Regions from separate parts of the Bacillus sp. PK6-026 genome, predicted to be linked through region 2. Evidence: a T-box and tRNA genes for the amino acid it is inferred to sense, from the RefSeq annotation. Region 2 holds a T-box; the other holds one or more tRNA genes.

Region 1 (15,978 bases), 1.5 Mb from region 2:
ACGAAGAAAGGAGCTAAAGAGCATGTTCAACTTAATACGTAAGGACATTGTCTTGCAGAAAAAAACATTGGCAGTTTTATTTTTGGGGTTATGTGTTTATTTAACATTAGATGCTTCCCCCATCTGGGTTGGAATTGCATTTAGTATTGCTATTTTTATGAATACCATTTCAATAGATGAAAAGTCCTCTATACATATGCTTCTCAATTCTTTGCCTTATACACGGAAGGAGATTGTCAGTTCAAAATATATTGTCGTCGTTCTCTTTACATCTATGGTGGCTGCAGCCATATTGATCGTAAACTTTATCATTCACCAGGAACTTACGATCTGGAAAGACATTTTGCTAATGGTCGCTATTGTGATGACAGCTGCTTCATTCATGCTGCCATTCTGTTATAAATTCAAAAGTAACTATTTGTTGACTGCTTCTATTGTTGCATTTGGCTTGTATATGCTAACGGTTAATTTTGTTGTCCAAAATTTGAACGATCAAATTAGAGAGTTGATTCACATGCTGCTATCCTTACAAAATGCTCTGCTGTATCTGATCGTTGCCATATCAATTATTACGCTATACGGGTGTTCATGGCTTCTGTCGATTCGGATTTATAGAAATAAGGTGTTTTAGGCTTTTTCTTTCATCGACACCGCTTCATATTCACCTGGGGATAAAAAACTGCACCGTCACACTTTTCGTCAGGTTGTTACGGTGCAGCGTATGATGGCGATGATGCAGACCAAAGCTGCTTGCAACCGCCTATTCCTGCTCAATAAACGAATACTTTTCTGGATCGGCCAATACATAAAAAAGTCCGAAGAACATCTTCCATCCACGAACCGGACTTCCGCATCTAAACTTTAAAGCTTCTCCTTCATCTAACGTAAACCTCAAAGCTTGGCTTACACACCAATCAATTTTCACTTGGATCTCATGTTCGCCAGGCTCCAAATCAATTCGCAGCCTCCCGCCATCTTTGATTTTCCCAGCCTCGACACCATCAATCAGCACTGAGAATTTTCTCATTTTATTCATCAACTGCGATGTTCTGTTGACTTCAATGTACGTCTCGTTGTTCATGGTTACACATCCTTTCAATTATAATCTAGCGCACTTTCAGACTACCAGAGTTCGATTTTTGATAAGACTTATTTCTCTTTCAAACACAAAAATACCCCTCCAGATCATCCAATCCAAGAGGGGTACAAACTATTATTTCAAACGTCGCCTTACTCCACCGTCACACTCTTCGCCAAGTTCCGTGGCTTATCAACGTCACAGCCGCGGTGCAGCGCTGCGTAGTATGCGATTAGCTGCAGCGGGATGACGGAGACGAGCGGTGCGAGCTCCGGATGCACTTCAGGCAGGACGAAGCGGTCGTCTGCTTCTTCCAGGCCTTTCAAGGAGATCACGCAAGGGTTGGCGCCGCGGGCTGTCACTTCTTTGACATTTCCACGGATGCTTAAATTGACGTGCTCCTGTGTCGCAAGGGCAATGACTGGTGTGCCGTCTTCGATCAATGCGATTGTACCGTGCTTCAATTCACCGCCGGCGAAGCCTTCAGCTTGAATGTAAGAAATCTCTTTCAGCTTCAGGGATCCTTCGAGGCAGACGAAATAGTCGAGGCCGCGGCCGATGAAGAAAGCATTGCGTGTTACTGTCAAATATTCGCGCGCGATCATTTCCATTTCGTCTTTCTGGTCGCAAAGGGCTTCCATCGCGTTTCCGATGATGCCGAGCTCTTTAACAAGATCAAAGCCGAGTGCTTTGCCACGGGTTTCCGCAGTCACAGCTGCCAAAATAGCGAGAACTGCGATTTGCGCCGTATATGCTTTTGTTGACGCTACCGCGATTTCCGGGCCGGCATTCAGTAAAAGCGTGTAGTCCGCTTCACGGGAAAGCGTGGATCCCGGTACGTTGGTCAATGTCAGCGCTTTGTGTCCGAGCTTTTTCACCTGTACGAGAACCGCGCGGCTGTCAGCCGTTTCTCCGCTTTGAGAAATAAAGATAAACAGCGGCTTCTCAGAAAGCAATGGCATATTGTAAGAGAATTCGCTTGCGACATGGACTTCAGCCGGAACTTTCGCCCATGTTTCGATAAATTGTTTGCCGACAAGACCGGCATGATAGCTCGTTCCGCAGGCGATGATATAGACGCGATCCGCTTCTGCAACAGCATTTGCAATGTCTCCAGGAATGGAAAGCTTGCCGTTTTCATCTTGGTACGTCTGAATGATTTTCCGCATGACAAGCGGCTGTTCATCGATTTCTTTTAACATGTAGTGAGGGTATGTGCCTTTTTCGATATCGCTCGCATCAAGCTCTGCAATATATGAGGCACGTGACATCAATTCTCCGTCAAGGTTTTTGATCACAACTTTTTTGTCTGTGACAATCACCATTTCTTTATCCATAAGCTCCACGTATTCGTTTGTCACTTGAAGCATCGCCATCGCGTCAGACGCGATCACATTGAAATTGTCTCCAAGGCCGACAAGAAGCGGGCTTTTATTTTTCGCAACATAGATTGTTTCTTTGTTTTCATGATCGAATAATGCAATCGCATAAGAGCCTTTGAGCAGCATAAGCGTTTGGCGGAACGCTTCTTCCGTGTCAAGACCGTTATTGACGAATTGCTCGATCACTTGAACGACAACCTCTGTATCCGTATCACTTTTAAGGGTTACATCTTGTAAATATTCGCGCGTCAGCTGAACATAGTTTTCGATGACGCCGTTATGAACAAGTGTAAATCGGCCTGATGCGCTTTGATGCGGGTGAGCGTTTAGACGGCTCGGTTCCCCGTGAGTCGCCCAGCGTGTGTGTCCGATTCCCGCTTGCGATATCACATTTGCATCAACGACTTCGCGAAGATCGGCAATCCGTCCTTTTTCTTTAAACACGTGTACGCCGTCTTCGTTCGCTACAGCGATTCCAGCTGAATCGTAGCCGCGATACTCCAGCTTTTCTAAACCTTTAAGTAAAATTTCCTTTGCATCAAGCTGGCCAATATAACCTACAATACCACACATAATTTTCTTCCTCCTAAGGTCGCAGGCAGGAGACGAAGAAAGTCTGCTTATCAGGCGGGGACATTCTTCGTCCCCTCCTACATGTTTTTTATGGAAGATCATGCGATTTCCCTTTGTTCAAAGAGTCGCCTCTTTGGTTTGAGGAAATCCTTGCGGCTGTGATCTTGTGGTCAGCCGGGAGGCATCCGCCGAAAATTCGATAAACCTCCATCCTCGTCAACTAAGCTGTTTCATCCGCACGCTTAGTCCGGGCGCTATAACTATAAAAAATGGTTCTGCCCTGCCTTTCCTTTTAAATTAAACAAGACAAGCTGATTTTACTATACACTAAAGGAACCGTCAAACATTTTTCAAAATGGTTCACATTTTTTCCAAGATTGAACGGTTCCCTTTATCTTATGTCAAATCAGCATGTCTCGTTCGTCAGTCTTCTGCGGAAAATCACTCCGCTCCCATTTCAGCTTTCACGACATCTGCAATGCGGCCTACGTATTTCTCGCAAAGCTCCTTCGTTTTCGCCTCAGCCATAACACGGACAAGCGGCTCGGTGCCGGACGGGCGCACAAGGATGCGGCCGTCACCGTTCATTTCCTTCTCAACCTCTTCGATGACCGCTTTTACCTTTTCGTTCTCCGCTACTTTATGTTTATCGGTTACTTTCACGTTCAAGAGGAGCTGTGGAAACTTCTGCATCTCTGCCGCAAGCTCTGACAAAGACTTACCTGTCATTTTGATCGTGTTCATCAGCATGATCGCAGAAAGCAGTCCGTCGCCTGTCGTATTGTAATCAAGGAAAATCAGATGTCCCGACTGTTCTCCGCCGAAAGTAAACCCGTCCTTTTTCATCGCTTCCACTACATAGCGGTCGCCGACAGCTGTCTGAACGCTTTTAATGCCTTCCGCTTCAAGCGCTTTGTAAAAGCCGAGGTTGCTCATCACCGTAGAGACAACTGTATTGTCCGCCAGGCGCCCCTCGCTCTTCAAGTACTTCGAACATATGTACATGATTTGATCGCCGTCTACGATATTCCCCTTTTCGTCAACAGCGATCAAGCGGTCGCCATCCCCGTCAAACGCCATGCCGACGTCAGCTCCCTTTTCTTTCACAAATTCGGCCAGGGCTTCAGGGTGGGTCGAGCCGACTCCGTCATTGATGTTTAATCCGTTCGGAGAAGTTCCCATCGTTGATACATCTGCGTCAAGATCGGCAAACAGGTGGGTCGCCAGCGAAGATGTCGCCCCGTGCGCACAGTCAAGCGCGACATGAATGCCTGTGAAGTCTTCATCAGCAGACTGCTTAAGAAACTGCAAATATTTCTGTCCGCCTTCAAAGTAGTCGTTCACCATACCCAGATCAGCGCCTACAGGCCTTGGCAGGTGATCTTCAGGCTGATCCATCAGACGCTCGATTTCAAGCTCCTGCTCATCGGAAAGCTTAAATCCGTCACCGCCGAAAAACTTAATTCCATTGTCCTCGACAGGGTTGTGGGAAGCTGAAATCATTACACCCGCTTCCGCGTCCATAGCCTTCGTCAAATATGCGACGCCGGGCGTCGAAATCACACCGAGACGCATGACTTCTGCTCCTATCGAAAGAAGGCCCGCAACAAGGGCACCTTCCAGCATATGCCCGGAAATGCGCGTATCACGGCCGATCAGCACCTTGGGGCGCTCCTTATCTTTTGTTAGGACATATCCGCCAAAGCGTCCGACTTTAAAGGCCAGCTCGGGTGTAAGTTCACTGTTTGCCACGCCTCTTACACCGTCTGTACCAAAATACTTGCCCATTAATATCGCTCCTTTTTGATTCATGAAGGTTGTGAATCCTTTTCAGAATGATTCTCTTCTTCTTCATTCTGACCATTATTTTTTTCGTTGTGGGTTGTTTGAGATGAGATTTTCACTCGAATGCTCTGCCGCGAAAGCGACCATGTCATGTTCTGCGGTCCGTTTACTTCCAGCTTCACGTTATGCTCGCCGTCATCGAGATCCGCCACATTGACATAGAGCTCGACGTCGGAAGGCTGGAGTTTTTCGATCGCGGCTGTCGAGCCCTTTGCCGTGATATCCAGCTTGCCTGACTTCGGATCGAGAAATTCAAGATCCCGGCTGTCATTCAGCCCCGCGGTTTTAATTGAAACGTTCTTCAGTTTTTTCTCTTCTTCCTTGTCAACTTTCACCTTGATTTTCACTTTTTCGGGTGACACTTTTTTAGCGCCGTCCGGCACTTTAATGTTGGCTTCCAACTCAGTGTCATCTTTCATTTTACTTAAATCAACCTCATCAGCCTCGACAAATTCTAACGAATCAAGAACATTTTGCGGCCCGTAGACGGTTACCTCTCCCGGACTGATATCAAGGCTGGAAATGCTGATACCGTCCGGAAGGCTCCCTTTCCGGTCAACTTTGACGGGAATCTTTTTGCTAGGGCTTGTCACGGGAACGGTGATTTTAACGACGGATGGACTGACTTCAACCGGAAGAACATTTCCGTCCCTGTCGTATACTGTTAGCTTGGCTTCTTTTTCAACCGTCTGGTCGACGCCCTCTAAATTGATCGTCGCCTTGATGTTTTGGATTCTGTCGATCACGGCTTTTGAGCCGGTGACGCTGACGTTTTTCGGGTTGATAATCGGCAGCTCCGGCGTGTAGCCATCTTTCATTTTGTTTTTATTATAAAAATCAACCTCGACCGGGAATTCCTTCGTCGTTTTTTCTTCGATGGTCACGGTTGTCACCGATGGATTGATGGTCAGAGTGAGGCCTTCGGCAACATTTCTGGCCTTCAGCTCGACTTTGTGCCTGCCTGTTTTCAGATGCTGCATATCGGCATAAATCTCAAAATCCTTCACTTGTCTGACCTTCTTGACGGTTCCTGTCGGGCCTTTAATCGTGACATTCACCGTCTGCGGCACGCCTGTTACGACGTAGTTTTCATCATCATAAAACGATTTGACCGGTATATCGGTGAGCGTCGCTTCGTCTGTCGTCGATGTCGGGAAAAACGATTCACCTGGTTTCTTCGGAGTCGGCGCTTGAGCGCTGTGGACCGCAAAGTAAAGAAGAAACGCGAATAATAATGCGACTACTTTGACAGCCCAGGGATTGTTTAAGAACTTATCCATTTTTCTTCGCCCTCCAATACCAGCGATTTGAGGAAGTTTCTCGCGAATTTTTCTTGAATTCCGCTTCAAGCATGTTTTTCAATGCCTCTTCCGATAAATCACGGTGAAGGTCTCCGTTTTTGGCGACGCTGATGCCGCCCGTTTCTTCGGATACGACAACCGTCAGACTGTCGGTCACTTCACTGATTCCCACTGCTGCTCTGTGCCTCGTCCCAAGCTCTTTTGAAATAAAAGGGCTTTCAGAAAGCGGAAGGTAGCAGGCGGCTGCAGCAACCTCATCATTTTTCATAATTACGGCGCCGTCATGAAGCGGTGTATTCGGAATAAAGATGTTGATCAATAGCTCAGAGCTGACCTTTGCATTTAAAGGGATCCCCGTTTCTATGTAATCGCCCATTCCCGTCTCCCGTTCAATCGTCAGAAGCGCGCCAATCCGGCGTTTCGCCATATATTTAATCGCTTTTGTAATCGCATCAATCGTTTTCTGCTGCTGCTCTTCCTCAGGTGTTCCGCTCCTCGAAAAAAAGCGCCCCCGCCCCAGCTGTTCCAGCGCTCTCCTCAATTCAGGCTGGAAGATGATAATGATCGCTAGGAACCCCCATGTGATCGCCTGGTCAACCAGCCACTGCAGGGTGCTTAATCCTAAATATTGACTGGCCAGCCTGACGAGAACAATGACCACGATTCCCTTTAAAAGCTGAACCGCCTTTGTCCCGCGGATGACCATCATTAATTTATATATTACGTACCAAACAAGGAGAATATCAACGGCATCGCCGAGGTACTGCAAGAAAGGGATATCCTCAAAAGCCATTTCCTCGTCCTCCAAGAATTCAGTCATTAGTAAGGTTAATATGTTTCAAAATGGTATGATCTATTATTTTTACATATACAGAGGCTATTATAGCACAAATTGATTTTCCAAGTGAAATGGCGGCCCTTCATAAAAAAAGAGCAAAGCTCATTCGCCCGCTTTGCTCTACTCTTTAGACTCCTTCATGTCAAAAACCGATTTTCCGGTCGATTTAATCTTATACCACATCCAGTCGAACACTTCGTTGATCTCATGGATCTGACCGGTGACTTGTCCTGCTGAAGCCGTATATTTTTCGCCATTAACAATCGTGACATCGCCGTCGACTTTGCCCTCTATAATCAGCTTTCCGTTTTTCACGGTCACATCGCCTTTGACAACTTCGCCTTCAGGTACGATGACCGTGTTGTTTTTCACTACGAGATTGGGCTGGCTTGATACGCTGAAATCCTGATCGTTTTTCCAGCTGGAGAAAAAGCTGCCGCCCATCAAAATGATAAACAAAGCTGCCGCCACTAAAAACGGATGGGCTTTAAGCCACCTGTTGATCGATGCCGTTCGCTTTTCCTTCGGCAGATTCGCCAGCACATCGGCTGTAAAGTTCGCCGGAGCTGTAAGATGCGACGTGCTCTGGACAAGAGCGATGGATTTTTCCATTTCATGAAGGTGCTTTTTGCAGTCTTCGCATGATTGGAGGTGCTCTTTTAATTGCGATTCATCTTCCGGTAGTATGTCTCCGTCAAGGTATTTATGCATAAGCTGAACAATATGCTCCGGACAGCTCATTTCATCACCCCACTTAAAGATCCCTTAATTGTTTTCTGAGAGCCTCTCTGCCCCTGTGTATCCTCGTTTTCACCGTACCTACGGGAATATTAAGGATTTCACTGATCTCAATGAGTGAGAGCTCATCAATGTACTTTAATACGATGACCGTCCTGTATTTATCGGGAAGCCTTAAGATTTTTTCCTGGATGGTGCTGTGCAGCTCCAAAGAAACCACTTCATCCTCTGGAAGCGCAACATCCGCCGCAACCTGGGAATACATCGTCAGTCCTTCAGTCCCCGCCACCTCTGCATCCAAGTAATAGTCCGGCTTTTTTTTACGGATACGATCGATGGTCAAATTGGTTGCGATTCGATAAAGCCATGTGGAAAATTTCCGGTTGATATCAAAACTGTCGATATTCACGTATGCTCTGATAAACGCTTCCTGCGCAATATCTTCCGCCTCATGCGCATTGCCGAGCATACGGTAGCAAAGCTGATAAATTTTGTCTTTGTAAATATCCACGATGTCTGCAAATGCATTACGATCGCCTTTTTTCACCTGTTTGATTCTTTTTTTAATCATTGTTTCCATATTTATCTAACCTCTGCCTTCACCGGTCTTTATGTATACGAATTGATTTTTATAAGGTTTCATTAAATTCATAAAAATAGTTTATCAAATTTTTGGCAGGGTGTAGATGCTTTGACAGGGATCATGCGCTTAATATTAGCTTAAAATTATTATACAACCTAAATATTATGAAGTTGAGACTTTTTTATAAAAAAAAGCAGCCTAAGGCCGCTCTTCAACCGCACCTAAAGCAGCTTTTCGCCAAACAGCGACCCCATTAAGGCGACTGCCGCTTCAGCCGTCCTGTTTTTCTCATCCAATATCGGGTTGACTTCGACAAACTCAGCGGACGTAATCAGCTTCGATTCTTCCAGCATTTCCATCGCCAGGTGGCTTTCCCTGTAGCTGATGCCTCCCGCTACCGGGGTTCCGACACCAGGCGCATCGTTCGGATCAAGCGCGTCTAAATCGAGTGACAGATGGACACCGTCCGTTCTGCCGTGCAAATAGTCTATCGTTTCTTCCATCACCCTCGTCATACCGAGGCGGTCGATTTCATGCATTGTATACACTTTGATCCCTTTGTCGCGAATCAATTCTTTTTCCCCGTCATCAAGTGACCTCGCACCGATGATGACGATGTTCTCCGCTTTAATTTTCGTTTCTTTTCCATAGATGCCTGTCAGCCCTTCATGGCCGATCCCCAGGCTGATGGCGAGCGGCATACCGTGAATATTGCCTGAAGGAGACGTTTCTTTCGTATTTAAATCAGCATGGGCATCATACCAGATCACACCCAGGTTTTGATAATGCTTCACAAGGCCGGCCAGCGTTCCGATCGCTATGCTGTGGTCACCGCCCAGCACGAGCGGAAAAGCACCTGAAGCCACGATCTTATCAACGGTCTCAGCAAGTTTTGCACTCGCTTTTGTAATCGCTTTCAAGTTTCTCAGCTCTTCAGATGCCGGCTCCCCGCCTTCTTTCTCATCCTCTCTTTGCCCGATTGTCATATCGCCGAGGTCTTCAATATCCTGACAAAGGCTTTCCAACCGTTCATTAACACCGGCACAGCGAATCGCGCTCGGTCCCATATCGACTCCCCGCCTCAGCTGACCGAGATCCATCGGTACGCCAATCATTGAAATCTGCTGTTTTAACATATGATATCCCCCTTTCAGACCTTCATTGTACCTTCCAATTCGGAATTGACTCAACAAGACATTTTTTTGAATAGTTATACAAAAAAGACAAAATAAAAAGGACATCCTAACAGGATGTCCAAAAACTGGGCTAGCTGGATTCGAACCAGCGCATGACGGAGTCAAAGTCCGTTGCCTTACCGCTTGGCTATAGCCCAATAATGGTGGAGGGGGACGGATTCGAACCGCCGAACCCTGAGGGAGCGGATTTACAGTCCGCCGCGTTTAGCCACTTCGCTACCCCTCCAAAAACAGTGCCGGCCAGAGGACTTGAACCCCCAACCTACTGATTACAAGTCAGTTGCTCTACCAATTGAGCTAGACCGGCATGATACGGTATCTTATGCAGTTACCGGCGCGGTTGTGACAAAAACCGATCCGAAAAAATGGTGGAGGATGACGGGATCGAACCGCCGACCCTCTGCTTGTAAGGCAGATGCTCTCCCAGCTGAGCTAATCCTCCGCAGTACAGGACGTACAAGTGCATGCGTTGCAACAGGACGTTGCGATCTTAGCATGCCTTCCTTGCCTTTAAAGTACAAGTGCGCGTTGCAACAGGACGTTGCGACCTTAGCATGCCTTCCTTTTAAAAATTCCGGCATTCGCAGCGTGCTGTCCAAAAAAGAATGGTGACCCGTACGGGATTCGAACCCGTGTTACCGCCGTGAAAGGGCGGTGTCTTAACCACTTGACCAACGGGCCATCATCGTGTTTCAAGCAGCTCTCGTAAAGCTGACAAAAGTTATTATATACAGGTTCCTCCCCATTTGTAAAGGGGTAAATTAAAATTTTTATTTTCAAATTTTTTATTCATAAACATTGAGAAAAACGCAGAAATTTTGTTTAAAATAGGGCTATCTGATGTGCAAGAGAGGGGACGCGAAAAATGATACTGGTAAGTTCATGTCTGGCCGGGGTGGAATGCCGCTATAACGGATCGCACAGCTATGTGGGGAAAATCAATAAGCTTGTTGAAGAAAAAAAAGCGGTGATTGCTTGTCCCGAGCTGCTCGGCGGATTTCAAACGCCAAGGGAACCGGCCGAAATTATAGGCGGGTCGGGAGAAGACGTTTTAGACGGCAGGGCGGTGATCAACACACAATCGGGAAAAGACGTAACAGACCTGTATATAAAAGGAGCTTATCTAACATTGGAGATGGCAAGGCAAATCAAGGCTGATACGATCGTGTTGAAGGAAAACAGCCCGTCTTGCGGCAGCGGCCATATATACGATGGAAGTTTCTCAAGCCAAAAAATAGCCGGCAACGGCGTTACAGCAGCGCTTCTGAAAAAAGAAGGCTTCCGTGTGATTTCCGAACACCAAATAGACGAGCTGTAATACCTGAACATAAGCGCAGTTCATCTGCGCTTTATTTTATGTCGGCAATCCGTTGTTTAGAACTTCATTGAAATAAAATTTTAATATTTACCTTTTTTTATTGAAATAATATTCCACCCTTAATATACTGAAAATTAAGAAATATATGCACTTCATCATCAGGAGGAGTTGTCGATGGAAAACAGCCATTTAGGTTCATTAACGACCGAACGCCGGAATGAAAGATCCAGGCGCATTCACCAGTCAAAGACGATTGATATTTTGAAAATCATCAATGATGAAGACAAAACTGTGGCCGAAGCTGTACAAGAAGTCTTACCAGAAGTTAAGACCGCCGTTGACTTCGCCGTCGGGTCGTTAAAGAAAGGGGGACGGATCATCTACATCGGTGCCGGTACAAGCGGGAGACTCGGCGTACTCGATGCAGCTGAATGCCCGCCGACGTTCAGCATATCTCCCGAGTCGGTCATTGGCATCATTGCAGGAGGAGAAAAAGCTCTGTACAAAGCCGTCGAAGGCGCTGAAGATCACGAGGCATTCGGCAGACGGGATTTATCAGCCGTTAACCTCTCAAACAATGATACCGTAATCGGAATCGCCGCCAGTGGTCGGACTCCATACGTTCTCGGCGCTTTGAAGTATGCCAGGGAAAGTGGCGCCAAGACCGTCTCACTGACATGCAACAAAAACTCGGCGATCAGCCAGGTGTCAGATCACAGCATAGAAGTGGTCGTCGGCCCTGAAGTTATTGCCGGATCGACGAGAATGAAAGCAGCAACCGCTCATAAAATGATTTTAAACATGATTTCAACGGCGGCCATGATCAAAATGGGAAAAGTCTATGAAAACCTCATGGTAGACGTAAAAGTAAGCAATGACAAATTAAAGGAGCGGGCGATTCGCATCATCCAAACGGTCACAGGTGTTCCAAAAGAAGCGGCGGCACTAGCGTTAGAAAAATCCCATAACCAGGTCAAAACCGCCATCATCATGCTGAAAACAAACGAAGATGCGGCCGCTTCCGAAAACCTGCTTGAGAAATCAGAAGGCGATATCGAAAAAGCTCTATCCATTTATGAAGACCAAGTTTAAAGAAGAAAGGAAGAAACAATGGCTGCAGGAGGATTGGAAATCATTCAGAATATGCTTCACAGATTGCCGCAATCTGAACGAAAGCTTGCCGAATACATTTTGAAAAACCCACACGAGGTCGTAAACGGCACCATTCAAGAGGTGAGCTCTTCGGCTAAGACAAGCGGGGCGGCGGCAATACGGCTCTGCAAATCTCTGGGGCTGAAAGGCTTTCAAGATTTAAAAATGAGGGTCGCCGGCGATTTAATGAAACCGTCTGATCAGGGATACCGGGATATCGAACCGCAAGAGCCGCTCCATTCAATCGTTCAAAAAACAACCAGCAATTCGATTCAGGCGATTCGCGATACCTTTGAAAACATTGACCACGAAGATCTTCAAAAAGCGATTCAAATACTGATCAACGCAGAAACGGTTCATTTTTGCGGGATCGGGGCTTCAGGAATCGTCGCACAAGATGCCCAGCAGAAATTTTTGCGCATCAATAAAAAAGCCACCGCTTTTAGTGATATGCATCTTGTCGCGACATTAATCGCCAATGCCGGCGAGAATGACGTTCTGTTTGCCATATCCCATTCAGGAGAAACGCATGAAATCGCCAATGCAGTCAGACTCGCCAAAAAACATGGCATTAAAACCATTGGACTGACGCGGTTTGGACAGTCTGCTGTCTCTTCATTAAGCGATATCGCCCTGTATACGTCATGCTCAAACGAAGCGCCGTTTCGCAGCGCCGCCACCTCCTCTCGTTTAACTCAGCTTTACATGATTGACATTCTGTTTTTAGGCATAGCCGCGGAGCGCTACGAGGACATCATTCAGTATATTGATCAAACAAAAGCGGCCATCCGCATGATGGGAATGAGCGAATTGTAAAAAAGGGGGATATAAAATGAGCGATGAGAAAAAATATGCCGGCCTGGCAAAACTGATTTTACAACACATCGGCGGCCCGTCTAACGTCGCGGATTATACCCATTGTATGACGCGCCTGCGCATCACGCCTGTCAACAGTCAAAAAACCGACATCGGCTCAATCAAAGCGCTTGAAGGCGTGATTGGCGTCGTTGAGGAGGAAACGCTTCAGATTATCCTCGGCACCGGCGTCGTACAGCACGTATCAGACGAATTCGGGAAGTTGCTTCAATCCGCGGAAGACGTTGACTTAAAACAATCCGCAGCCAAACATAAAGCTGAGATTTCCAAGAAAAACGCGACGCCTTTTAAATTGTTTCTTCGGCGGATCGCAAGCATTTTTATACCGCTGATCCCCGCTTTGGTCGCCTCAGGCTTGATTACCGGAATCACCAAAGCCGTTATCCAAGCAGGCTGGCTCGCTGAAACATCACAAACCGCCATTATTTTAACGGTAATAGGTTCAGGTTTATTTACGTATTTGGGCATCCTGGTCGGGGTCAATACGGCGAAAGAATTCGGCGGCTCCCCCGCACTCGGCGGATTAGCCGGTATTTTAATCATTAACCCGGCCGTTGGTGATATTTCGCTTTTCGGTGAAGCGCTTTTGCCGGGACGCGGAGGTTTAATCGGTATTTTATTCGCAGCTGCATTTATCGCTTTTCTCGAAAAACGGGTCAGGCGCCTTGTACCTCATTCACTCGACATCATCATCACACCTACAGTCTCCCTTCTCATCACAGGAATCGTCACTTACGTTGTCTTCATGCCTGTCGGCGGCTTGATATCTGACGCCATTACGTCAGGACTTCTCGCCATCTTAGATCTCGGCGGCATTATCGCCGGCTTTGTACTGGGGGCCACCTTCCTTCCGCTCGTCGTAACCGGACTGCACCAGGGATTGACACCCGTTCATATGGAATTAATCAATTCAATCGGCGATGACCCGTTGCTGCCGATTCTGGCTATGGGGGGCGCAGGTCAAGTAGGCGCCGCTTTTGCGATCTATTTCAAAACAAAAAAAGCAAAGCTCAAAAGAGCCATTGCCGGCGGACTGCCGTCAGGCCTGCTCGGAATCGGTGAACCGCTCATATTCGGTGTGACTCTTCCACTCGGACGTCCGTTTTTAACCGCGTGCCTCGGCGCCGGAGTAGGTGGAGCCTTTCAAGCGTATTTCAAAATCGCGACCGAATCGATAGGCGTATCAGGTCTTCCTTTGTCATTTTTAGTCCATACCCACCAAGTTCTTTTGTATATTCTCGGTTTGTTTATTTCCTATGCTGCCGGCTTTGCCTTAACATATCTCTTTGGTTTTAAAGACGATATGGCAGTTGAATTTGATTAAACGTTTGTTTAAAATTCCCACTATACATTTTTTGACAGAAAGGAGTGAAGCAAGCTGAAAAAGTTTATGATCAGCGCTGCAGCATCGTCCCTATTGTTGCTGACATGCTTTTTCCCGCTTCCGTCATCAGCACAGACTGCAATTGCGAACGAGACAACAGGTCAGCTGACATATCCCGTATTAACGAAGGCGAAAACACCTGAAGAAGCCGGTTTTTCTTCGGAAAAGCTTAAAGTCGTGGACCGTCTGATCGAACAGGATGTCAAAGCGGGCTTTCCCGGGGCTGCCTTGATTTTGATAAAAGACGGAAAAATCGTCAAAAAAGAAGCATACGGCTACAAGCAGAAATACAACGGCCTCTCGACGCTCAAACATCCAAAAAAAATGAAAGCAAACACGATGTTTGACCTCGCCTCCAATACAAAAATGTATGCCGTCAATTTTGCCTTGCAGCATTTAGTGAGCACCGGAAAGCTTGACTTGAACAAAAACATTTCACATTATCTTTCTGATTTCAATGATCACCCGGAAGACGATGTAAAGGGAAAAAACCGGCTCCGCGTCATAGATTTGCTCCACCATCACGCAGGCTTCCCTGCAAGCTGGAACTATTACGACCCGAAAGCAGCCGGACACCTCTACTCTCAGTCACGGAGCAAAACGCTTGAATATCTTGTCAAAACCCCCTTGTCATATGAACCCGGCACAAAACAAATTTACAGTGACATCGACTATATGCTCCTCGGGCTGATCATAGAAAAAGTCACAAACGAGCGTTTAGATACCTTTGTTGAAAACCAATTTTACCGGCCTCTCGGGTTGCGGCATACTTTGTTTAATCCGCTCCAAAAGGGCTTTAAACCGCCGCATTTTGCAGCTACGGAACGAAAGGGAAACACCAGAGATGGCACCATCTTGTTTCCAAATATCAGAACTTACACGCTTCAAGGGGAAGTCCACGATGAAAAAGCGTTCTATTCAATGGAAGGCGTCTCTGGGCATGCCGGCCTTTTTTCCACCGTTGACGACGCAGCAGTGCTCCTTCAAGTCATGCTGAACGGCGGCGGTTACGGGAAACAACATCTATTCAGCCGTTCGGTCATTTCACAATTTACTGAGCCGTCAAAAACAAATCCCACATATGGACTAGGATGGCGGCTTAACGGCAATACCGATATGGAGTGGATGTTCGGCAAGCACGCCAGCAACAAGGCATACGGCCATACCGGCTGGACGGGAACCGTCACTATCATCGATCCCGTGTATCAAATCGGCATTGTGTTGTTAACCAATAAAAAGCACTCTCCTGTCATCAACCCTAAAGAAAACCCGAATCAATTTGAAGGTGACGCATTTGCAACCGGAAAGTACGGCAGCGTCATTACAGCTATTTACGAGGCGTTACATCACCAATAGGAGGCGACCCTTATATGAAAAGATTTCTTCAATGCGCGTTGATTGCATTGCTGTTATCGTCTCTCGCTTTGCAGCCCGCCGCTCGCGAAGCAGAAGCGAAACAGCAGCCGGAACAACACCTCAAACAAATGGTCAGCAGCATGTCGCTTGAAGAGAAAATCGGACAAATGCTGATGCCTGACTTTAGAAACTGGAAGAAAAAAGGGGAATCGAACGCCAAAGGATTAACAAAAATGAATGACGAAGTCGCGGGAATCATTCAAAAATACCGGCTCGGCGGTGTCATTCTTTTTGCTGAAAATGTCACAGGCACAGAGCAGACTGTACGGTTAACGGACGGCTTGCAAAAAGCGAGTCC
Region 2 (15,978 bases):
ATGCCGGCCGTCATGATAAAGTGGCCGTTTTAAAAGGAAATTTATCCCGGGACGTCATCAAGAAAACCCTCACTCCGCTCGGAATTCAAGTTTCGGAATGGATTTTGTATGAAACCGTTCGTGATGAAAAAGGAATTCTGGAGCTTAAGGAAGCAGCAAAACACGCGTCTTTTGATTTTGTGACATTTACCAGCTCCTCGACGGTACATACATTCATGTCCATTTTGAAAGAGGAGAGCAGAACGTGGGCCGAAAAGAACGGTACGGCTTTTATTACGATCGGGCCTATGACAAAGAAGGCGCTGTCGGACTACGGAATTCCTTCATATATGCCGGACGTCTATACAATCGACGGAATGCTGCGTGAAATATGCCGCATTTCAAGAAAGGGAGAATGACAAATGGAAGCATCATTTCAAAGACACCGCCGCCTGCGGACGACAGCAGGTATGCGAAAATTGGTAAGAGAAACCGAGTTAAGAGCATCTGACTTCATTTATCCGATATTTGTAACCGAGGAAGAGAACGTTAAAAGCGAAGTTCCGTCCATGCCGGGCGTATACCAGCTGTCTTTGGACCGGCTGAAAGAGGAAATGGAGGAAGTCGCAGGCCTCGGCATTCAATCTGTGATCGTCTTCGGCGTGCCTGAACACAAAGATGATGTGGGAAGCGGAGCCTATCACAACCACGGCATCGTTCAAAAAGCGATTGCGCAAATTAAACAAGACTTTCCTGAGCTTGTCGTTATCGCAGATACATGCCTATGCGAGTACACGGACCACGGTCACTGCGGCCTTGTGGAAAACGGTGAAATACTAAATGACGAATCGCTCGTTCTTTTGGCAAAAACCGCTGTCAGCCAAGCCCGTGCAGGCGCTGACATTATTGCGCCTTCAAACATGATGGACGGTTTCGTTGCCGCCATCAGGGATGCGCTTGATCAGGAAGGATTTACAAATGTGCCGATCATGTCGTACGCTGTAAAATATGCGAGCGCGTTTTACGGCCCGTTCCGCGATGCCGCGGGAAGCAGTCCGCAGTTCGGCGACCGCAAGACGTACCAAATGGATTATGCCAACCGCAGGGAGGCTCTCCGGGAGGCAAAATCCGATGTGGAAGAAGGCGCCGATTTCCTGATCGTCAAGCCGACGCTTTCATATCTTGATATCGTCAGAGAAGTGAAAAACGAATTTAACCTGCCTGTTGTCGGATACAATGTAAGCGGGGAGTATGCGATGGTCAAAGCCGCGGCCCAAAACGGCTGGATTGAAGAAAAAGCTCTTGTTCTCGAAATGCTGACAAGCATGAAACGGGCGGGCGCTGATTTGATCATTACGTACTTTGCAAAAGATGCGGCAAAATGGATTTCGGAATAAGAATTTGAACTGGGGGTTTTAGAGGATGCGGAGCTATGAGAAGTCTAAAGCGGCATTCGAGGAGGCGCAACGAGTCATGCCTGGCGGGGTGAACAGCCCGGTCAGAGCCTTTAAATCAGTGAACATGGACCCGATTTTTATGGAGCGGGGAAAAGGATCAAAAATCTATGATATTGACGGAAACGAATACATCGATTATGTCTTGTCATGGGGACCGCTTATTTTAGGACACAGCAATGAAAAAGTGGTGAAAGAAATTCAAAAGACGGCAGAACACGGGACAAGCTTCGGTGCACCGACAGAACTGGAAACCGAGCTTGCCGAGCTTGTCATCGACCGCGTTCCTTCCATAGAAATCGTTCGGATGGTGAGCTCCGGTACGGAGGCGACGATGAGCGCCTTGCGGCTGGCGCGCGGTTACACAGGCCGTAACAAAATCGTGAAATTTGAAGGCTGCTACCATGGACACGGTGATTCCCTGCTGATTAAAGCGGGCTCTGGAGTAGCAACGCTCGGCCTCCCTGACAGCCCCGGAGTTCCGGAAAGCATTGCAAAAAACACGATTACCGTTCCTTACAATGATCTGGAAAGCATGAAGCTTGTCTTTCAGGAATTCGGAGAGGACATTGCCGGCGTTATCGTTGAACCTGTCGCGGGCAATATGGGTGTTGTACCTCCGGTTAAAGGGTTCCTCGAAGGGCTTCGCGAGCTGACTGAGACGCATGGCGCTCTGCTGATTTTTGATGAAGTAATGACAGGCTTCAGGGTGGGCTACAACTGTGCGCAAGGCTATTTCGGAGTGACGCCTGATTTGACTTGCCTCGGAAAAGTGATCGGCGGCGGTCTTCCTGTCGGCGCTTATGGAGGAAAGGCGGAAATCATGGAGAAAATTGCGCCGAGCGGTCCGATCTATCAGGCCGGCACGCTGTCCGGCAACCCGCTTGCCATGACAGCCGGACTCGAAACATTGAAACAGCTGACTCCTGAATCCTACCAGGAATTCTCCCGCAAAGCAGACCGTTTGGAAAAAGGAATTTCTGAAGCTGCCGGGAAAAATGGCATTCCGTGTACATTTAATCGAGCGGGGTCTATGATCGGCTTTTTCTTCACAAATGAACCGGTCATCAATTATGATACAGCGAAACAGTCTGATCTCGGACTGTTTGCCGAATATTATAAAGGGATGGCCGATGAAGGCGTGTTTCTCCCGCCTTCACAGTTTGAAGGGCTGTTCTTGTCAACCGCTCATACGGATGACGACATTGAGCATACGATTCAAGCTGCTGAACGCGTATTCGAAAGAATCAGCCGCTCCAGATAAAGAAAAGGGCTGCCGGACATTGCCGGCGGCTCTTTTTTGCATGGTGCCGGTAACGGCTTATGATTTTTCTGTTCATATTCTGCCTGCTTTTCTCATACATCTTTACTGACATCTAATTTTAAAAATTAGGTGAAGGGAGGATATCAGTTTGCCGCAAAACAATCGTTTGCAATTTTCTGTAGAAGAGTCAATCTGTTTTCAAAAAGGACAGGAAGTATCCGAATTATTATCGATTTCATTGGATCCTGACATTACCGTTCAGGAAGTAAATGATTATGTATCCATACGAGGGTCATTAGAGCTGACAGGCGAATACAACATAGATCAAACCCGGGAATATGCAGAGCTGCCTGCGACAAGCCGATTTGTGGAAGATGTAAAGCTGAAAGGGGACGGCAGCGCAGAGCTGACGCATTGTTTCCCAGTGGATATCACTATCCCGAAAGACAAGGTCAATCATTTAAACGACGTATTTGTTTTTATTGATGCTTTCGATTATCAGCTGACAGATGCGAGGATGCTGACGATTCAAGCTGATTTGGCGATTGAAGGCCTCTTGAATGTAAGCGGTGAAGCCGGAGAAGAAGAACCGCGTACTATGCCTGCGGCCGTCCAGCCGGAAGAGGAGCTTGAGCCTGCCTTCAGATCACCTTCAAACGACGAAAAACAGGGTAAAGAGGAAGAATTTTTGATTCAGCTTGACAGATCTTATGAAGAGCAGGACGAAGAACAGCCGTATGAAGAAGCAGAAGAAACTGATACCGATGCGGAAGCGGTTCCGATTTACCAGTCGTTTCTCGGAGACGATACAGAGGAAACAAAGCCGTTTTTTACAGCGTCTTTGTCTGCGGCAGAGCGGACGAAGCGCGAAATGGAAAATCCAAAAGACGCCGCTCTTGAACATCCGGAAGAAGAATATGAGCTGAAAAGGGAGAAAGTAGAAGCAAAACCGGAAGAAGAATATGAGCTGAAAAGGGAGAAAGTAGAAGCAAAACCGGAAGAATATGAGCTGAAAAGGGAGAAAGTAGAAGCAAAACCGGAAGAATATGAGCTGAAAAGGGAGAAAGTAGAAGCAAAACCGGAAGAATATGAGCTGAAAAGGGAGAAAGTAGAAGCAAAGCCGGAAGAATATGAGCTGAAAGAGGAGAAAGAAGCAAAGCCGGAAGAATACGAGTTAAAAAGGGAAGAAGCGGAAGAAGAGCCGGAGCCGCTCCAAAGGGCTTATCAACCTCATGATAAACCGAAAGAAACCCCGTTCTACGGTGTTCCGCCTCTTTTGGAGGAAGACCAGAATGACAGGGAGCCTGAGACGTTTGAAGTTGAAGTGACACAGGAAGCAGAAGCGATTGATGAAGAAGAGGAAGCCGGGCATACCATTGAAATCCCGGAATATTCGTTTCATGAGCAGACGGAGCCTGAAGAAGAAAGAGATGAGATGCCGGCAGCAGACGACCAGGAAGTGTCAGCGAAGGAGAATGACAATGCTCTCTATTTGACAAAGCTGTTTACAAAACAGGGAGAGGAGGAGTTTACTCGAATGAGGATGTGCATCGTTCAGCAAAACGATACCATTGATCTTTTGTGCGAGCGCTATGATATTAATGTCCAGCAGCTCATCCGGATGAATTCCCTTTCCCTTGACGAGGAATTAAAAGAGGGACAGATCCTTTATATACCGGATTATCAAAGCAGCCATGCCTAATGCATTGATAAAAATGTGGTGAAGCCGATGGAAGGCATCCAGTCTGTTTTAAATGAGTACGGTCTTACGCCTGAATATATGGAATCGGTCAGTCCAAAGGTATGGAAAGTGTATACGGATCACGGTGTATTCGCCCTGAAAAAATTGGCGGCTTCAAGAAACGCCCGCTTCACAGAACAGATGATCTTGCTGGAGGAAAAAGGCTACAGGCAGTTTGTTCCCGTCTATCGAAATCGCACGGGCGAATTTTTAACGCAAGCCGGAGAAGATGTCTGTTATCTCATGCCTTGGCTTACCCTTGAAAGAGAGGAAGAGCGTGACCAAAAACACGAATATATGTTTAAAGAAATCGCTCTTCTTCACCAGCGAACGGAAAAAGAGCTCGGTGTGAGGCGGGAAGAAATACTCGGGCACTATGAACGGACAAAACGGAAATGGGAACAGCAAAAACAGAAATATGAAGAATTCATCTCAAGAGCGGAAAACGAATGGTATATGTCCCCGTTCCAGCTTCAGGCAGCCATGTATTTCAAAGAGACGATATCAGCTGCAGACTTTGCGCTTGCCCGCCTTGAAGAGTGGTATGAGACCATGAAAGACAAAGAGTCTTCGAGAATGGTTTTAAACCACGGGCAGCTGTCCGTCCGGCATTTTCTCTATAACGATACCGGAACGGGTTACTTTACGAACTTTGAGAAAGCGGGACACGGGCCCCCAGCGAACGATCTCATCGTATTTTTTACAAGAATGTTTAAGACGAATCCCGTGATGTGCACGGAATGTGTAAACTGGTTTTATACGTATCACAATGTCTATCCTTTGCGGGAGGAAGAAATCAGCTTATTCCTCAGCTATATGGCTTACCCCGGGCCTGTATTCGGTGTGCTGAACCGCTACGACCTTGAGAAGGGGCCCGGAGAAAAAGAAGCCTGTACAACGCTTTTGAAGGCGTACTGGCAAATGAAAAACGCCGAACCGCTTGTGATGAGCATTCACGAGACGGAAGAAAACAGAAAACTGCAGGAAGAAACAGAGTCCCCATCATCATGATGCGGACTTTTTTCGTGCTTATATCCAGTCAAGGTGAAAGGCGCACGCAAGGAATATGAGAATGCCCAAAAGGAGGACATCAAATGTGGTCGGAAAGATGATCGTGCGTATGCCCTGGAAGATCGTGATCGGGAGGACGACTTGAACAGCAACAAGCCTGACTTGCTTCAGCCACGGCTGGAATGAATGTGTGTTGAATTTTTTTCGCATCTTATGCCTCCTCTCTTATCGTTACAGCATCATATGAGGAAAAGGAGCTTGTGTGCATGGCCCAGTATCGTATAAAACAAGAGAAAAACGGAAAAGATGATTGACGAAAATGAAAAAGATTTAGTAATATAAGAAAAAGAAAAAGTACGTGCTGAAAAGTCAATGATCACCCGCTTTGAATGGGAAGAGTACAAAAACAGACGCTTGCAGAGAGGGAAGCCGGTTCGCTGAAAGGCTCCCAGTCAGTCTTTTTTGGAAGGTCGCCCAGGAGCGCAATTTCTCGAACAAAAAGTAGAGAAATTCGGGAAAGTCCCGTTATCCCATTTAAGTGCGTGAATGCGTTTTTTTCGCATTCATGAAAAAAGGTGGTACCGCGAGAGAGTTCTCTTCGTCCTTTTAACAGGATCGAGAGGGCTCTTTTTTATTGTTCAGCCGTTTAATACTGTTGGAGGTTTGAAAATGGATAATCAAGAACTGACGATGCCGACAAAATACGATCCGTCTGCAGTTGAAAAAGACAGATACGACTATTGGGTGAACGGCAAATTTTTTGAAGCGAAAAACGACCCTGAAAAAGAACCGTACACCGTTGTCATTCCCCCGCCGAATGTGACGGGTAAGCTGCACTTGGGGCATGCTTGGGATTCCACCTTGCAGGATATCGTGACAAGAATGAAACGGATGCAGGGCTATGACGTGCTCTGGCTGCCGGGTATGGATCACGCCGGTATTGCAACTCAGGCAAAAGTAGAAGCGAAGCTTCGCGAAGAAGGAAAAACGCGCTATGATCTCGGCCGCGAAAAATTCCTTGAAGAAACATGGAAATGGAAAGAGGAATATGCCGATTTTATTCGCAGCCAATGGGCGAAAATCGGCCTTGGCCTTGACTATTCAAGGGAGCGTTTCACCCTTGATGAAGGGCTTTCTAAAGCGGTTCGCGAAGTATTTGTGAAGCTATATGAAAAAGGGCTGATTTACCGCGGAGAATATATCATTAACTGGGACCCGGCCACTAAAACGGCTCTGTCTGACATCGAAGTCATCTATAAAGACGTACAAGGCGCGTTCTATCATATGCGCTATCCGTTGAAAGACGGTTCAGGCTCGATTGAAATTGCGACGACCCGTCCTGAAACGATGCTCGGCGATACAGCGGTTGCGGTACATCCGGAAGACGAGCGGTACAAACACCTAATCGGAAAAACGGTTATTCTGCCGATCACAGGAAGGGAAATTCCGATTGTCGGAGACGACTACGTCGATATGGAATTCGGCTCAGGTGCCGTCAAAATTACACCTGCCCATGATCCGAACGACTTTGAAATCGGAAACCGCCACAACCTTGAACGCATTCTCGTTATGAATGAAGACGGCACAATGAATGACAAGGCGCTTCAATATAAAGGCATGGACCGTTTTGAATGCCGCAAGCAGATCGTGAAAGATCTTCAGGAAGAGGGCGTGCTGTTCAAGATTGAAGAACATACGCATTCGGTCGGCCACAGCGAACGCAGCGGAGCAGTCGTTGAGCCGTATTTGTCAACGCAGTGGTTCGTGCAAATGCAGCCGCTTGCCGATGCCGCCATCGAATTGCAAAAAAGCGAAGGAAAAGTCAACTTCGTCCCTGACCGTTTTGAAAAAACGTATCTGCACTGGATGGAAAATATCCGCGACTGGTGCATTTCCCGCCAGCTTTGGTGGGGCCACCGTATTCCTGCGTGGTACCATAAAGAAACGGGGGAAATCTATGTGGGCGCTGAAGCTCCTGAAGATGCCGAAAACTGGGAGCAGGACAAAGACGTTCTTGACACATGGTTCAGTTCCGCTCTTTGGCCGTTTTCAACGATGGGCTGGCCGGATATCGATGAGGAAGATTTCAAGCGTTACTATCCGACGAACGTCCTTGTCACAGGATACGATATCATTTTCTTCTGGGTATCCAGAATGATCTTCCAAGGTATCGAATTTACCGGAGAACGTCCGTTTAAAGATGTTTTGATCCACGGGCTCATCCGCGACGACCAGGGCCGCAAAATGAGCAAATCGCTCGGAAACGGCGTCGATCCGATGGATGTGATCGATAAGTACGGAGCGGATTCGCTGCGCTACTTCCTTGCGACGGGAAGCTCTCCAGGACAGGATTTACGCTTCAGCTTTGAAAAAGTGGAGTCAACATGGAATTTTGCGAACAAGATTTGGAACGCATCAAGGTTCGCCCTGATGAACATGGACGGCATGACATACGAAGAGCTTGATCTGTCAGGAGAAAAATCAGTTGCCGATAAGTGGATTTTAACAAGGTTGAATGAAACGATTGAAACTGTGACACAGCTGGCTGACAAGTACGAATTCGGCGAGGTTGGCCGCCATCTCTACAATTTTATCTGGGATGATTTCTGCGACTGGTACATCGAAATGGCTAAACTTCCGCTTTACGGTGAAGATGAAGCGGCGAAAAAGACGACCCGCTCTATTTTAGCGTATGTGCTGGATCAAACGATGCGCCTGTTGCATCCGTTTATGCCTTTCCTGACGGAGGAGATCTGGCAGCATCTTCCTCACGAAGGGGAATCCATTACAGTCGCCAAGTGGCCTGCAGCTGTTAAAGAATATACGGACACCGAAGCAGCGGCGGATATGAAGCTTCTCGTTGAAGTCATCCGCGCTGTACGGAACATCCGCAGCGAAGTCAACACGCCGCTCAGCAAGCAGATTGAGCTTTATATTAAAACAAGCACGCCGGAAATCGCCGAACGACTTGAAGAAAACCGTTCGTACGTGGAACGCTTTACGAATCCGAGCCTTCTTCAAATCGGAACGGATATTCAGGCGGTCGATAAAGCGATGACCGCTGTCGTATCCGGCGCCGAGCTGATTTTGCCGCTCGAAGGTCTGATTAACATTGAGGAAGAAATCAGCCGCCTGCAAAAAGAACTCGATAAGCTGACGAAGGAAGTTGAACGGGTTCAAAAGAAATTAAGCAACGAAGGATTTATGAAAAAGGCGCCTGCACATGTCATTGAAGAAGAGCGGGCGAAAGAAGCCGATTATACGGCAAAACGTGAAGCTGTAGAAAAAAGAATCGCCGAATTGAAAAATTAATCACACGAAAAAAGGAGGTGTTTTCCAGGTCTTTCTAAAGGTGCTGGAAAACACCTTCATCAATTGAAGGGAAGGAATTCGCTTGTTCAAAACGTTTGATGAAGCACTCAGCTGGATTAACGGAAGGCTTAAATTCGGCGTGAAGCCGGGTTTGGAACGAATGGAATGGCTTCTGAGAAAGCTCGGGCACCCCGAGAAAAAGCTTAATGCGATTCATGTCGCCGGAACAAACGGAAAAGGTTCAACGATCGCTTTTCTCCGTACGGTATTAAATGAAGCCGGTTATACAGCAGGCACCTTCACATCACCGTATATCATTACCTTTAACGAACGGATCAGCGTTGACGGCGCACCGATCTCGGACGACGAATGGACGGCGCTCTTTAATGAGGTCGGGCCTCTCGTCCTTGAGCTTGAAAAAACCGAATTCGGAGCCGCCACCGAATTTGAAATTATTACGGCATGCGCATTTTTATATTTTGCTAAATACCGGCGCACCGATTTTGTTATTTTTGAAACGGGATTAGGCGGCCGTTTGGATTCGACAAACGTCGTGAAGCCGATGTTAACGGTCATCACTTCGATCGGCCATGACCATATGGCAATATTAGGCGGCACGCTGAAAGAGATTGCCGCAGAAAAGGCGGGAATCATCAAACACGGCGTTCCTGTTATCACAGCTGTTCATCAGCGTGAAGCAGCTGAAGTGATAAAGCGAAAGGCGATGGAGACAGAATCTGCTTTTATATCCCTTCATGAGGATTGCGAGCTGTCCGGAGAGCGTTCACTGCCCGATGGAGAGCAGTTTTCACTGAAAACACCGTTACATCGTTATGAAAGAATTGAAACAAGCCTGATCGGCACCCATCAGCGGCAAAACGCGTCTCTGGCCATACTTGCGGCCGAATGGCTGACAGCCGAAAAACATGCGGCCATCAGCGAAGAAGAGCTGAAACGCGGCATTCATAAGGCGGGATGGCCCGGCCGGTTTGAGAAGGTATTGAACAGGCCTCTCGTTTATATCGACGGCGCTCATAACAAAGAAGGGGTAGAGCGGCTGGCCGAGACGATCACGTCCCACTTCGACGGGCGAAATATTCACGTATGCTTCAGTGCTCTCAAAGATAAGCCGTACAGAGACATGATCCGCAAAATCGAGTCGTTTGCGTCATCGATTCACTTCACATCTTTTGATTTTCCGAGAGCGGAATCCGCTCAAAAGCTGTTTGAGCAAAGTACCGCTGATCATAAAACATGTGATGAAGACATCGGCTCTGTTTTCCGCTATATCGAAGAACAAGCTGAAGATGAAAAAGCGGTGGTCATTGTTACCGGGTCGCTTTACTTTATTTCCGCTGTCAGGGCAGTTTTAACTGAATAAAAAACATAAAAATGCGCTTTTGGCCATCGGCTGACTGCGCATTTTTATGTTTTATGAAAAGCGGAGGCGCTTCATATTTGCTAAAATAACAGCCTCAGGAAGCCGTTTTTTCCCATGAAGCGGTTAAATTTGATTGTGCGAGGCTGATAGTGATGTTCATCTTTTACCTTTTTACGGCGGGGTTAGTGCTCGGTTCCTTTTTTAGTTCAGCCGGGCGCCGCATCCCTGAAAAGATATCATTGATTGCTCCGCGTTCCCTCTGCCGGGCTTGCAAAAGAAAGCTGGGCCTCGCGGAGCTGATACCTGTTTTGTCCTATTTGATGCAGCGGGGGAGGTGCAAGGGGTGTCAAACCCCGATATCGATCGTGTATCCGGCAGTTGAGCTCTCCGCCGCCATCCTGTTTGCGTTTGCTGGTATGCAGGTTGGGCATCAGGGGGAGCTGGTTATTGTGCTTGCTCTTATTTCCCTGCTTTTGATCGTCTTTGTATCTGATGTGACACATATGGTCATTCCGGATGCTGTGCTTTGTTTTTTCCTGATTGTCTTTGCTGTCGGACGGTTTCTTGTTCCCCTCGAGCCGTGGCATTCCGGTTTAAGCGGTGCGTTTGCCGGCGGCATGCTTCCGCTCTTGACGCTGCTTTTGACGAAAGGAGGGATCGGCTGGGGGGACGTAAAGCTGTTTGCGGTGCTCGGCATGGCGCTCGGCAGCCGCCTCCTCATTCTCGCTTTTTTCCTTTCGGCAGCCGCAGGAACGGTGCTTGGTCTGATTGCATTGCTGGCAGGAAAGCTAAAGAAAAATGAACCTATGCCGTTTGCTCCCGCGATTCTGATCGGGACGCTGATAAGCTGTTTCTATGGCAATCCAATGATCGAGTGGTATCTTCAAATGGCACGGTGGTGAAAAATTTGACGAAACCTTTTTGGGCAAGACGACAAAAGTCTTGTTCTTTTTTTTTGAGGCTGTGATAAAGTGTGGACAATAAGAGGGACAGCCTTTGGGAGAACTCCTCCTTCCTTCTGGCTTCCCTCTGCCGATCGTATAGAGAGCGGCCAATCTGCCGCCTAATCTCAATATAAAACAATAAACGGAAAGCGAGGGAAGCCACATGAAAAAACGGAAGAGCAAGAAAAACTCAGCTAAAAAAGTGCCCCAGGAAGACCCGCTTAAAGTGATGATCAATGGCAGAGAAGAGACCATCTACGGAAATGAAAAAGAGTTTTCCAACAGAAATGAAGAAAAGAAGTTCACCTTTTCAAACTGGGAAGAAAAGAGAAAGGCGGAACGGGAAATATCGGCTTCAAAAGAGGACGGCGCACCTGAAACAGATGAATTTACATGGACGCCTCCAGACGAAGAAGAAACCGTGTACAAAGACGATCCCAAAGTGGTGGCGCCTTATCAAAAGAAAAACGAGGCTAAAAACAACCGAAAAGCGAAAATGTCCCTTACGTTTCCTTTGAAGCGCTTTGCTGCAACCATTATCTTTGCTGTGTTGCTCGGCACGGGACTCGGGCTGTTCGCGCTGAATCTCGCAACCCATAAAGAAGGAGTGCCGGCATCCGGCAGCTTGGGTGCGGATGCGGAAAACGGACAGGCGGTAAAAGCCGGTGACTCAGGTGCCGAAGAGAAAAAGAGCGGACAAAAAAATAGCGGACAAGCGGGAGAATCTTTTAAAAGCTTTGCCGTTCAGGCCGGCAAGTTTTCATCTAAAGAAGGAGCGGAGACGCTGGCCTCTCAAATCGCAGACAAGGGGTATGCCGCCGTTTCGATTGCCAAAGACGACGGATTTTATGTGATCGCCGGAATAACAGGGGAAAAACAGATGACATCTGAAATTGGCAAAATATTAATCGAAAACGATTTTGAAGCGTGGGGCGGAAAAGAGCTTCCGGTTGCACTCGAGCCCGGTTTGCTAGAGCCTTTTAAAGAAGCGGCCGAGCTGTCGGCAAAAGCGATTCTCGGCGCGGAGGTTACATCTCAAAACATAGCTGATGTCAAAGCTGAACTTGACGGCGCCAAATCAAAAGGAGAATCTGAAGAGGTAAAGAAGAGCATACTGGAAGCCGTCAACCTGCTTGAGAAACCGACCGCAGCCAACGGCTGGAAAAGCCAGCAGCTATTGCTGAGCCAAATAAAATAAAAAAACCAGCAGAGGCGCTGGTTTTTTTATTTTCACGATTTTTGTCATTAAAAAGTTACTTTTCTGAAATTGTGGCGGCGGCGTTCTTTTGGTAGGATAAAACAGGTATCTTTTTTTCCTATGCAAAAACCTTTGAAAGGATGTCTTCTTATGACCCGACAGCTCATATTGGCTTCACAATCACCCCGCAGAAAGGAACTCCTCGATCTTCTTCAGATTCCATACAGCATCGTTACGAGCAACGCGGAAGAAAAATTAATTCGAAACTTTTCACCAGCAGAAAACGTCAAATGGTTGGCGGAACAAAAAGTGCGTGCAGTAGCCGAACAATATCCTGATGCCGTCGTGCTTGGCGCCGACACCATTGTTCTTTATGACGGGGCTTATTTGGGCAAGCCCAAAGATGCCGAAGATGCAAAAAGGATGCTGAGCATGCTTTCGGGACAGACCCATTCAGTGCTTACCGGCGTCTGCATTAAGGACGGCGAGAGATGCGAAACATTTTTTGAAGAAACCGAAGTCTTTTTTTGGCCTCTTGAAGAAAAGGAAATCAGCGCTTACATCGCTACAGGAGAGCCGTTTGATAAAGCCGGTTCATACGGAATACAAGGAAAAGGCGCGCTTTTTGTCAAACAGATAAAGGGAGACTATTATACAGTTGTGGGTCTTCCGATTTCCAAAACGATGAGAATGCTGAAAACGTTCGATCTTCACTCCTTTTGATAAACCGAACGAGAAGGGAATCAAAAGGGAGGGTTTATCATAAGCGATCTGCCGTTGAAATTAAAGGATTTTCCTGATGAAGAAAGGCCGCGGGAGCGCCTTCTCAACACAGGCGCCGAAAGTTTGTCAAACCATGAACTGCTCGCGATACTGCTCAGAACCGGGACGAAAAAAGAATCGGTTCTTCAGCTTTCAAGCCGGCTGCTTCAAACGTTTGACGGCCTCCGTTTGTTAAAAGAAGCATCCGCTGAGGAGCTTTCAAGCATTTCCGGGATCGGCCGCGCCAAAGCCGTGCAGATTTTGGCGGCGCTCGAACTTGGCCGGCGCATTCACAGCCTTGCCTGCAAAGACCGTTATGTGATCCGTTTTCCCGAAGATGCGGCCAATTTTTTAATGGGGGATATGCGCTTTCTGTCTCAGGAGCACTTCGTATGCCTGTATCTGAACACGAAAAACCAGGTGATCCACAAGCGAACAATTTTTATAGGAAGCTTGAACTCTTCAATCGTCCATCCGAGGGAAGTGTTTAAGGAAGCTTTAAAGCGCTCCGCAGCCTCATTCATCTGCGTCCACAATCATCCGTCCGGAGATCCGGCTCCAAGCCGCGAAGACATAGAAGTTACACAGCGCCTTCACGAGTCCGGACAGCTGCTTGGAATCGAATTGCTCGATCATATCATCATCGGTGATCAAAAATTTGTGAGCTTAAAAGAAAAAGGATATTTGTAACACTTTTTTTTTCATTAAATTAAGCTATAATAGAATTTATGGGTTTTTGCTTAGGAATATTGTTTTAAGAAAGGAAGATACATACAAATGTTTGGAATTGGTGCGAGAGACCTTGGAATAGATTTAGGAACGGCGAATACGCTTGTTTTTGTGAAAGGTAAAGGAATTGTCGTCAGGGAGCCTTCCGTCGTTGCGCTGCAAACAGATACAAAGCAGATCGTTGCAGTCGGAAACGATGCGAAAAACATGATCGGACGTACGCCCGGCAATGTCGTCGCCCTCCGCCCGATGAAAGATGGCGTAATCGCTGATTATGAAACAACAGCGACAATGATGAAACATTATATTAGCAAAGCTGTTAAAAACAAAGGCTTATTTGCGAGAAAGCCTTATGTCATGGTTTGTGTCCCGTCGGGAATTACGGCGGTTGAGCAGCGTGCGGTAATCGACGCTACGCGCCAGGCCGGGGCGAGAGATGCATATCCGATTGAAGAACCGTTTGCAGCGGCGATCGGAGCCAATCTTCCTGTTTGGGAACCGACTGGAAGCATGGTGGTCGACATCGGCGGCGGAACGACCGAAGTCGCGATTATTTCCCTCGGCGGCATCGTCACATCCCAGTCTATTCGCGTTGCCGGTGATGAAATGGATGAAGCAATCATTACTTATATTAGAAAAACATATAACTTGATGATCGGTGACCGTACTGCGGAAGCGATCAAACTTGAAATCGGTTCTGCCGAAGCTTCTGAAAACGGAGAAAGCATGGAAATCCGCGGCCGCGATCTTTTAACAGGTCTGCCGAAAACGATTGAAATCACTGAAAAAGAAATTACAGCGGCGCTTCGCGACACTGTGACTGCAATTGTCGATGCCGTAAAAAATACGCTTGAAAAAACTCCGCCTGAACTCGCGGCTGATATTATGGATCGCGGAATCGTCCTGACAGGAGGCGGTGCGCTGCTGCGCCACTTGGACAAAGTCATCAGCGAAGAAACGAAAATGCCGGTTTTAATTGCGGAAGACCCTCTTGACTGTGTAGCGATCGGAACAGGTAAAGCTCTCGAGCAAATTCATCTATTTAAAGGCAAAAATTAAGGACACAGGGAATAGAAGAGGTGTATAATCATGCCGCAGTTTTTTACGAATAAACGGTTGATGCTTTTACTCCTTTGTATCATCATTTTAGTGGCAATGATTGGATTTTCGTTAAAGAATGACCGGAATGCAACTTGGCCCGAAAAATTTATTGGCGATACAACTGGTGTATTCCAGACGATTTTTCATACGCCCGCTCAATTTTTTGCGGGCTTCTTTGAAAATATCGAAGACTTAAAAAATACGTACAGCGAAAATGAGCGCCTGCGGAAAAAGCTCGACGGCCAGACGCAATACGAGGCAAAGCTGCAAGAGCTTGAAAATGAAAATAAGTCTTTAAGAAAAGAGCTCGGCCATTTGAAATCAATTAAAGACTACACGCCGATTCTGGCGACTGTTATCGCCAGAAATCCCGATAAGTATGAGTGGTGGAACCTGATCACGATTAACAAAGGTTCTAAGCACGGCGTCGAAAAGGATATGGCGGTCACAGATGAAAACGGCAACTTGATCGGAAAAATCAAAAGCACTAAAGTGAACAATTTCACTTCCACAGTCCAGCTTTTAAGCGCAACAGACAGAAACAACAGAATTTCTACGGTTATCGCTGCAAATAAAGGCAAGAAAACGGTCAACGGAATCATCAACGGCTACGACTCCGAGAAAAAGGCGCTGTCAATGGAAATCATTGAGCCTGATGAAGACAGGGAAGTGAAAAAAGGAGACCTCGTCGAAACTTCCGGGGCAGGCGGCGTTTTTCCGAAAGGCCTGACAATCGGAAAAGTGACAGAGGTTGAACCCGATTCCTACGGCTTGACAAAAATCGCTTATGTAGAGCCGGCGGCCGATATGTATAACCTTGATAACGTCATCGTCGTCGACAGAACGCTTGATACGGTGGATGTCAACAAGATGGACGATGAGGAGGAAGGTTCGTGAAACGCTTCCTTCTTCCCGTCGTGATGATGTTTGTTTTAGTATCTGACAGCGTCTACGCGGATTTTGTCAACCTGCCTTTTGTGACGGAAGAACAGCAGCTCATCCCGCGTTTTCTGCTGCTTGTCTTAGTTTTTATGACGGCTTATGTCAATCAGCCTTTTGCCATTACATATGGATTTATTTTCGGACTGTTATATGATATTAA

What was found. The T-box of region 2 lies ahead of M1D59_RS15345 (valine--tRNA ligase). A T-box ahead of a tRNA ligase gene usually reads a tRNA of that ligase, here a tRNA-Val.
Region 1: it encodes a tRNA-Val, which carries the amino acid that the T-box ahead of M1D59_RS15345 (valine--tRNA ligase) is inferred to sense. The anticodon was not compared.

Annotation. Positions count from the first base shown of each region.
Region 1 is NZ_CP096418.1:172,126-188,103, reverse strand. Features, by position in the region: gene M1D59_RS01060 (ABC transporter ATP-binding protein) at 1-42, shown strand, start outside; gene M1D59_RS01055 (ABC-2 transporter permease) at 23-631, shown strand; gene M1D59_RS01050 (hypothetical protein) at 761-1,081, opposite strand; gene glmS (glutamine--fructose-6-phosphate transaminase (isomerizing)) at 1,231-3,033, opposite strand; gene glmM (phosphoglucosamine mutase) at 3,475-4,821, opposite strand; gene M1D59_RS01035 (CdaR family protein) at 4,842-6,158, opposite strand; gene cdaA (diadenylate cyclase CdaA) at 6,151-6,972, opposite strand; gene rsiW (anti-sigma-W factor RsiW) at 7,138-7,758, opposite strand; gene sigW (RNA polymerase sigma factor SigW) at 7,772-8,335, opposite strand; gene rocF (arginase) at 8,560-9,474, opposite strand; tRNA gene M1D59_RS01010 (tRNA-Gln) at 9,600-9,671, opposite strand; tRNA gene M1D59_RS01005 (tRNA-Tyr) at 9,676-9,760, opposite strand; tRNA gene M1D59_RS01000 (tRNA-Thr) at 9,769-9,841, opposite strand; tRNA gene M1D59_RS00995 (tRNA-Val) at 9,901-9,976, opposite strand; tRNA gene M1D59_RS00990 (tRNA-Glu) at 10,141-10,215, opposite strand; gene M1D59_RS00985 (2-thiouracil desulfurase family protein) at 10,400-10,852, shown strand; gene murQ (N-acetylmuramic acid 6-phosphate etherase) at 11,027-11,944, shown strand; gene M1D59_RS00975 (MurR/RpiR family transcriptional regulator) at 11,963-12,820, shown strand; gene M1D59_RS00970 (PTS transporter subunit EIIC) at 12,837-14,204, shown strand; gene pbp4b (penicillin binding protein PBP4B) at 14,271-15,620, shown strand; gene M1D59_RS00960 (glycoside hydrolase family 3 N-terminal domain-containing protein) at 15,635-15,978, shown strand, end outside.
Region 2 is NZ_CP096418.1:3,001,090-3,017,067, reverse strand. Features, by position in the region: gene M1D59_RS15375 (uroporphyrinogen-III synthase) at 1-398, shown strand, start outside; gene hemB (porphobilinogen synthase) at 402-1,376, shown strand; gene hemL (glutamate-1-semialdehyde 2,1-aminomutase) at 1,402-2,697, shown strand; gene M1D59_RS15360 (LysM peptidoglycan-binding domain-containing protein) at 2,846-4,399, shown strand; gene ysxE (spore coat protein YsxE) at 4,427-5,449, shown strand; gene M1D59_RS15350 (hypothetical protein) at 5,468-5,659, opposite strand; T-box leader at 5,826-6,058, shown strand; gene M1D59_RS15345 (valine--tRNA ligase) at 6,119-8,761, shown strand; gene M1D59_RS15340 (bifunctional folylpolyglutamate synthase/dihydrofolate synthase) at 8,844-10,142, shown strand; gene M1D59_RS15335 (prepilin peptidase) at 10,295-11,044, shown strand; gene M1D59_RS15330 (SPOR domain-containing protein) at 11,250-12,284, shown strand; gene M1D59_RS15325 (Maf family protein) at 12,435-13,007, shown strand; gene radC (RadC family protein) at 13,062-13,736, shown strand; gene M1D59_RS15315 (rod shape-determining protein) at 13,824-14,834, shown strand; gene mreC (rod shape-determining protein MreC) at 14,865-15,773, shown strand; gene mreD (rod shape-determining protein MreD) at 15,770-15,978, shown strand, end outside.